DNA from 2 places in the Gordonibacter sp. RACS_AR49 genome. Region 1 is predicted to be linked to the other one. Evidence: predicted binding sites of a transcription regulator. Region 1 holds the regulator's gene; the other holds the start of a gene.
What was found. Region 1 encodes HrcA, which represses chaperone genes, less so after heat shock. Its sites were predicted from a motif close to TNTTAGCANNCNNNNNNNNNGNNTGCTAANA; they were not measured.

Region 1 (3,409 bases):
GACCACGCGGCCCTGGCCGCCGCAGTCCGGGCAGGTGACCTCGCGCCCGTCGGGTCCGAGGCCCGTGCCGTCGCAGTCGGGGCACGGCGCCAGGCGGTCGTAGACGATCTCCTTCTTGGCGCCTGCGGCCACCTCCTCCAGCGTGACGCGCAGGCCCACGCCCATGTCGCGGCCCTCGCGTCGCTGCTGCTGGCGCCCGCCCGCGGCCCCGCCGAAGAACGAGCTGAAGATGTCGCCCATGCCGAAGCCGCCGCCGAACAGGTCCTCGAAGTCCACGTAGCCGCCGCCCCCGTAGGGGCTGCCGCCGCCGGCCGCGCCCGGTATGGTGCCGAAGCGGTCGTATTGGGCGCGCTTGCCGGGGTCGCTCAGCACGTCGTACGCCTCGTTCAGCTCCTTGAACTGGTCCTCGGCGTCGGGCGCCTTGTTCACGTCGGGGTGAAGCTCGCGCGCGCGGCGTCGGAACGCCTTCTTGATCTCGTTCTCCGTGGCGTTCTTGGAAACGCCCAGAACCTCGTACAGATCCTTGGCCATTGCTCTTGCAGTACCTTCCTCGTTTGACGGCGCCCCCTCGTGCGGGCGCCGTGCAAGCCCTATACGTCCTGAAGCGCCGCGCTCGCGATGCGCACCGCCCGCAATACCTTGGAATAGTCCATGCGCGTGGGCCCGATGACGGCCACGACGCCGGCCGACTCCCCGCGCCCGTAGCGGCTGGCCACCACGGACACGCCCGCCAGCTCCGCCGCGTCGTTCTCGCGCCCGATGCGCACGCTGGGCGTGCCGTCGCCCTGCCGCACGGCGTCGTCCAGGATATGCAGCATGACCGTGTCGTCCTCGAGCACCTGCATGACGGGCAGCAGCGCCTGCGACTGGCTGAACTCGGGCTTCGTCAGAAGCGAGCTCACGCCCAGCCGGTGCGCGCGCGACAGCTCGCTCTCCTGCAGGCACGACAGCACCTCGTCGAGCGCCATGCGCACGAGCGGGTCGCGGAACGCCTCGGCCATGCCCTGGCCCAGGCCGTCCTCGATCTGCTGGAGCGACTTGCCCGTGAACACGTCGCCCAGAAACGCCTGCACGCGCGCCAGGTCGTCCGAGGACACCTCCTCGGCGAACTCCATCTGGCGGTTGAACACCTGGCCGTCCTCGGTGACGAGCACCACCAGCGCGCGGTACGCGTTGAGCGAGATGAGCGAGAGCTGCTTGATGTGCAGGTTCAGCACCGACGGCGCCAGCACGATGGAGAGGCAGTCGGTGAGGCGCGTGAGGGCCGACGACGTCTGCTCCAAGAGCGCGTCGAGCTCGCTCGCGCTGCGGCGCAGCTCGTCCACGACGGGGCGGTAGCGCTCGTCCTCGCCCGTGAAGTCGGCGGCCAGCAGGTTGTCCACGAACGCGCGGTAGCCGTGGTCGGTGGGGATGCGTCCGGCCGAGGTGTGGGGCTGCGTGATGTAGCCGCCGTCCTCGAGCACCGAAAGCTCGTTGCGCACGGTAGCCGGGCTCACGCCCAGCTGGTAGCGCTCCGTGAGCGTGCGCGAGCCCACCGGCAGGGCGCGCGCGACGTATTCCTCGATGAGCGCGGCCAGCACCCGCTGCCTGCGATCGGATAGCACGCCTTCCACCTTCCTCTCTCTCGCCCGTCGGCATTCCCCGAACCCGAACCATAGTAACGCATCATATTAGCAGCCGAAAGCCGAGAGTGCTAACAACAGCGAGAAATTATGGAGAAACTTGACGGTTACTGCATAGGAGAAGCGCGTGCGCCGGTTCCCTATGCCAAGTCGAACAGCCTCCCGTAGAGCTCGTTGCCGCAGAGCCAGCCGCGGTCGGTGGGGCGCCAGCGCCCGCCCGCATGCTCCACGAGGCCCTCCCCTTCCAGTTCCGCGAGCGCGGCGGGGGCGTCGGGCAGCAGGACGGCGGCGGCCTCCACCTGCTCGTCGGACACGCCGCAGGTCATGCGCATGCCCAGCATGAGGTCCTCGGCGGCCATGCCGCGCGCGTCCAGGTCGTCGGTCACCTGCCCGTCCTGCACGCGCATGCGGCGCTCCGCGTTCTGGGTCATCGTGGCCGCCGAGCGGCCGAGCCCCAGGTACGGCACGCCCGTCCAGTACGCGATGTTGTGGCGGCACGCGAAGCCGGGGCGGGCGTAGCTCGCCACCTCGTAGCGCTCGTAGCCGGCCTCGGCCAGCACGCGCGCGGCGATCTCCATGTGCGCGGCCTCCACGTCGTCGTCGGGCTCTTCCAGCTCGCCGGCAAGGACGGCGGCATCGAAGGGCGTGTGCGCCTCGATGGCCAGCGGGTACACGCTCACGTGCGCCGCGCCGAGCGCCGCCGCCTCGTGCACGCTCGCCTCGAAGCTCCCGGCGCTCTGGCCGGGAATGCCGCACATGAGGTCCACGCTCACGTTCTCGAAGCGCGTATGCGCCGCCTCGATGGCGCGGCGCGCGTCGTCGGCCGAATGGGCGCGCCCGAGCACGGCCAGCACCTCGTCGTCGAAGCTCTGCACGCCTATGGACAGGCGGTTCACCCCGAGCGCCCACACGTCGCGCACCATGCGCTCCGTCAGGCTCTCGGGGTTCGCCTCCATCGTGCACTCCACCTCGGGCGTGAGGTGCATCGACAGCGACAGCGTGTACAGCAGCATGGACAGCCGCGCCAGGCCGATGTGGCTCGGCGTCCCGCCGCCCACGTACACCGTCTCGAGCGCGCCGAGCTCGCCCTCCTTCGCCTTGCGGCGTAGCTGCAGGCAGAGGTCCTCCACGTACGCGTCGATCTCCGGCGCGTCGCCCGGCACCGCAGACGTGGCGAAGTCGCAGTACCCGCACCGCCTCACGCAGAACGGCAGGTGGAGGTACAGGGCGCGATAAGGGTCGTGCGGCATGGTCTAGCCCTCCTGTTCATGCTCGCCCAGCAAGGCGAGCAGCTCGTCGAACACGCGGTCGAAGTCCTCCACGGACACGCAGGCGTTGATCTTCGCGCGCGCCGCGGCAGCGCCCGGCAGGCCGGCCAGGTACCACATGGCGTGCTTGCGCATGCGCACGATGTTCTTCCCCTCGCGCCGCGAGAGCAGCCGCGCGTGGCGGCGGGCCATGGCGATGCGCTCGCGGGCGCCGGGGGCCGGCGGCTCGGGCACGCCCTCAAGCGCGGCCTTGGCCTGGGCGAACACCCAGGGGTTGCCCTCGGCGCCGCGGGCGATCATCACCGCGTCGCAGCCGGTGCGCACCGTGAGCGCCACGGCGTCGGCGCCCGTGCGCACGTCGCCGTTGCCGATGACGGGCACGTCCACGGCCTCCTTCACGCGCGCGACGACGCCCCAGTCGGCGCTGCCGCGGTAGAGCTGCTCGGCGAAGCGGCCGTGCACCGCGACGGCGCACGCGCCCGCATCCTCCATGCGGCGCGCGAAGTCCGGCGCCGTCTC
Region 2 (3,409 bases), on a different contig from region 1:
ACATTTAGCCCCGCCTCTGCATCGCCCTCATCGCACCCGAAGCTGTGGGCGACCCGGCAGCTGGCAAGAGAGGCAGCACGACGGCCGGAGGAAATATGAAGCGGGGCGGCCCATCGGCCGCCCCGTTCTCCGAGTTAGGGATACGCTGGCCGGGCGCGTAAGCGCCCGCAGCGTCTGTTGGTTCCGGCGGCCGGGCGGCTGCCGGAACCGGAGGGTCTTACATCATGCCGCCCATACCGCCGCCAGCACCGGCCATGGCAGCCAGGGCCGCCGGATCCGGGTCCTTCGGGATGTCGTTGATGGTGGCCTCGGTGATGAGAATGAGGGCCGCCACGGAAGCAGCGGACTGCAGCGCGGTGCGCGTGACCTTGACGGGGTCGTTCACGCCCATCTCGATCATGTTGCCGTACTCGCCGTTGGCGCAGTTCAGGCCTTCGCCCTTGCCCATGCCCTTCACGCGCTCCACCACGACGCTGCCCTCGAAGCCCGCGTTCTGGGCGATGGCGCGCATCGGGGCCTCCAGCGCCTTGCGGATGATGGCCACGCCGACTTCCTCGTCCTTGTCGACCGACGCGATGTTGTCGAGCGCGGGCAGCGCGTCCACGAGCGCCACGCCGCCGCCGGCGACGATGCCCTCTTCCACGGCCGCGCGGGTCGCCTGCAGGGCGTCCTCGATGCGGGACTTCTTCTCCTTGAGCTCGGACTCGGTCGCGGCGCCCACCTTGAGCACGGCCACGCCGCCGGACAGCTTCGCCAGGCGCTCCTGCAGCTTCTCGCGGTCGAAGTCGGAGTCGACGCGCTCGAGCTCGGCGCGGATCTGGTGGATGCGGTCCTCGATGTTCTTCTTGTCGCCGGCACCGTCCACGATGAGAGCGGTGTCCTTCGTGACCTTGACCGTCTTGGCGTGGCCCATCATGTCGATGGTGGCGTCGGCCATGGTCATGCCGAAGTCCTTGTCGATGACCTGCGCGCCCGTGACGGCTGCGATGTCCTCCAGGATGCGCTTGCGGCGGTCGCCGAAGCCGGGGGCCTTGATGGCGACGCAGTTGAACGTGCCGCGCAGCTTGTTCAGCAGGATAGTGGCCAGGGCCTCGCCCTCCACGTCCTCGGCAACGATGAACAGCGGACGGCCGGAGCGCATGACCTCCTCCAGCAGCGGGACCATGTCCTGGATGCTGGTGATCTTCTGGTCGGTGAGCAGGATGTAGGGGTCGGAGAGGACGGCTTCCATCTTCTCCATGTCGGTGGCCATGTACGGCGAGATGTAGCCGCGGTCGTACTGCATGCCCTCGACGATGTCGAGCTCCAGGTCGAACGAGGCGGCGTTCTCCTCCACGGAGATGGCGCCGTCGTTGCCCACGGCGTCCATGGCCTCGGCGATCTTCTCGCCGATCTCGGCGTCGCCGGCGGAGATGGTGCCGACGTTCGCGATCTGCTCCTTGGTGGACACGGGGGTCGCGTCGGCCTTGATGGCGTCGACGATGGCGTCGGTGGCCTTCTGGATGCCGCGGCGGATGCCCAGCGCGTCGGCGCCGGCCGTCACGTTGCGCAGGCCCTCGGAAACGATGACGTCGGCCAGCAGCGTTGCGGTGGTGGTGCCGTCGCCGGCCACGTCGTTCGTCTTCACGGCAACCTCGCGGACCAGCTGGGCGCCCATGTTCTCGATCGGGTCCTCCAGCTCCACTTCCTTGGCCACGGTCACGCCGTCGTTCGTGATGGTGGGGGCGCCGTAGGACTTCTCGAGCGCCACGTAGCGGCCTTTGGGGCCGAGCGTCACCTTGACGGCGTTGGACAGCTTGTTGACGCCGGCCGCGAGCGCGCTGCGCGCGTCGGCCTCGAACTTGATCTCTTTAGCCATAGTGTGCCTATCCTTTCAGCGTTAGCTTGGGTTGCTTCGATTTACGCGAACACCGCGTACAGGTCGTCGGCGCGCAGGATCATGACATCCTCGCCGTCGACGGTGATCTCGGTTCCGCCGTACTTGCCGTACAGGACCTTGTCGCCCTCCTTGACCGGCACGGGAATGAGCTTGCCGTCCTTGTCGAGCTTGCCCTCGCCCACGGCCAGGACGGTGCCCGTCTGGGGCTTCTCCTTCGCTTCGGTAGCGAGATACAGACCGGATGCCGTCGTCTCCTCAGCCTCGTCCTGCTTGATGATGACGCGATCACCCAATGGTTTCAAGTTCATAACGTAGCCTTCCTTTCGTCCGTCTCTTGTCCGAAACTGGTTGTAGCACGTTTGCTATTTAACCACTCCGTTGCGGTGACTGCTAGCACTCATAGGTAACGAGTGCTAAACATTGCGTTATCATAGCAGCCTCGTTAGCGAATGCAAGCAAAATTGAGGAAATCTCAGTGCCCTCGACTGAGGTTTTGCATAATCGCCACAATTCGTTCGATGGACTCCTGAAAGTTTTTGTGCTTTTGCACAAAAACGGTCTGGGGATTGGCCGGCGAGGCTGGCGCGGGACGGCACGGGCGGAGTTGCGAAGGGGCGCGGCGTAACGCTGCAGCACAGACGCGGGCGGCGCTTGCAGGGCGGCGGGAGCGGGAGCAGGACGATTCTGCAGCGCGAACGAGGCGGCGCGGGCGGGGTTGCGAAGCGGACGCGAGGCGGCAGCACGATCGCTTCGCGGCGCTGCGGTGCAATCGCCGACCGACGGGCGCGGCCGCACATGCCGCCGCGCCGTGACCGATGCTAGCGCTCGCCCGGCCTCACGAGGCCGCCCTCGTACGCCCTCACCACCAGCTGTGCGCGGTCGTGGGCGCCCAGCTTCGCCATGATGCGGGCGAGGTGCGTCTTCACCGTGGCGGGCGAGATGAACAGCTCGGCGCCTATCTCGTCGTTCGTCATGCCGCGGGCCACCTGTACCAGTATCTCGCGCTCGCGCTCGGTGAGCGCGGAGAACGCGCTGCCGCCTTCCCCTGCGGCCACGCCGGCACCGGCCGCAGGGCGCATGCGCACGAACGTCTCCACCAGGCGCCGCATCACCGAGGGCTGGATGAGCGCGTCGCCGGCCGCCACCACGCGCACGGCGGCGGCGATGTCGTCGGGCTCGGCGTCCTTCAACAGAAAGCCGCCCGCCCCGGCCGCGAGCGCGTCGTAGACGTACTCGTCGATGTCGAACGTGGTGAGGATGAGCACGCGCACGTCGGCGAGCGCCGGATCGTCCGTGATGGCGCGGGTGGCCTCGATGCCGTTCAGGCGCGGCATGCGGATGTCCATGAGGACCACGTCGGGCACGAGGCGGCGGGCGAGCTCCACGGCCTCCTCGCCGTCGCGCGCCTCCCCCACGATGGAGAAGCCGTCGTACGAGGACAGGATCAGGCGGAACCCGTTGCGCACGAGGTCCTGGTCGTCGGCCACCACTAAGCGCAGAGGACGCTCGCCCGCCGAGCGGGCCGGCACC

Region 2: a site for HrcA is predicted at 2,268-2,298, ahead of groES (co-chaperone GroES). Genes of this name have one in related genera too.

Annotation. Positions count from the first base shown of each region.
Region 1 is NZ_JAIUDM010000013.1:44,543-47,951, forward strand. It holds gene dnaJ (molecular chaperone DnaJ) at 1-531, opposite strand, end outside; gene hrcA (heat-inducible transcriptional repressor HrcA) at 591-1,604, opposite strand; gene hemW (radical SAM family heme chaperone HemW) at 1,763-2,872, opposite strand; gene dusB (tRNA dihydrouridine synthase DusB) at 2,876-3,409, opposite strand, start outside.
Region 2 is NZ_JAIUDM010000001.1:383,483-386,891, forward strand. It holds gene groL (chaperonin GroEL) at 218-1,858, opposite strand; gene groES (co-chaperone GroES) at 1,900-2,187, opposite strand; gene LB310_RS01655 (response regulator) at 2,698-3,409, opposite strand, start outside.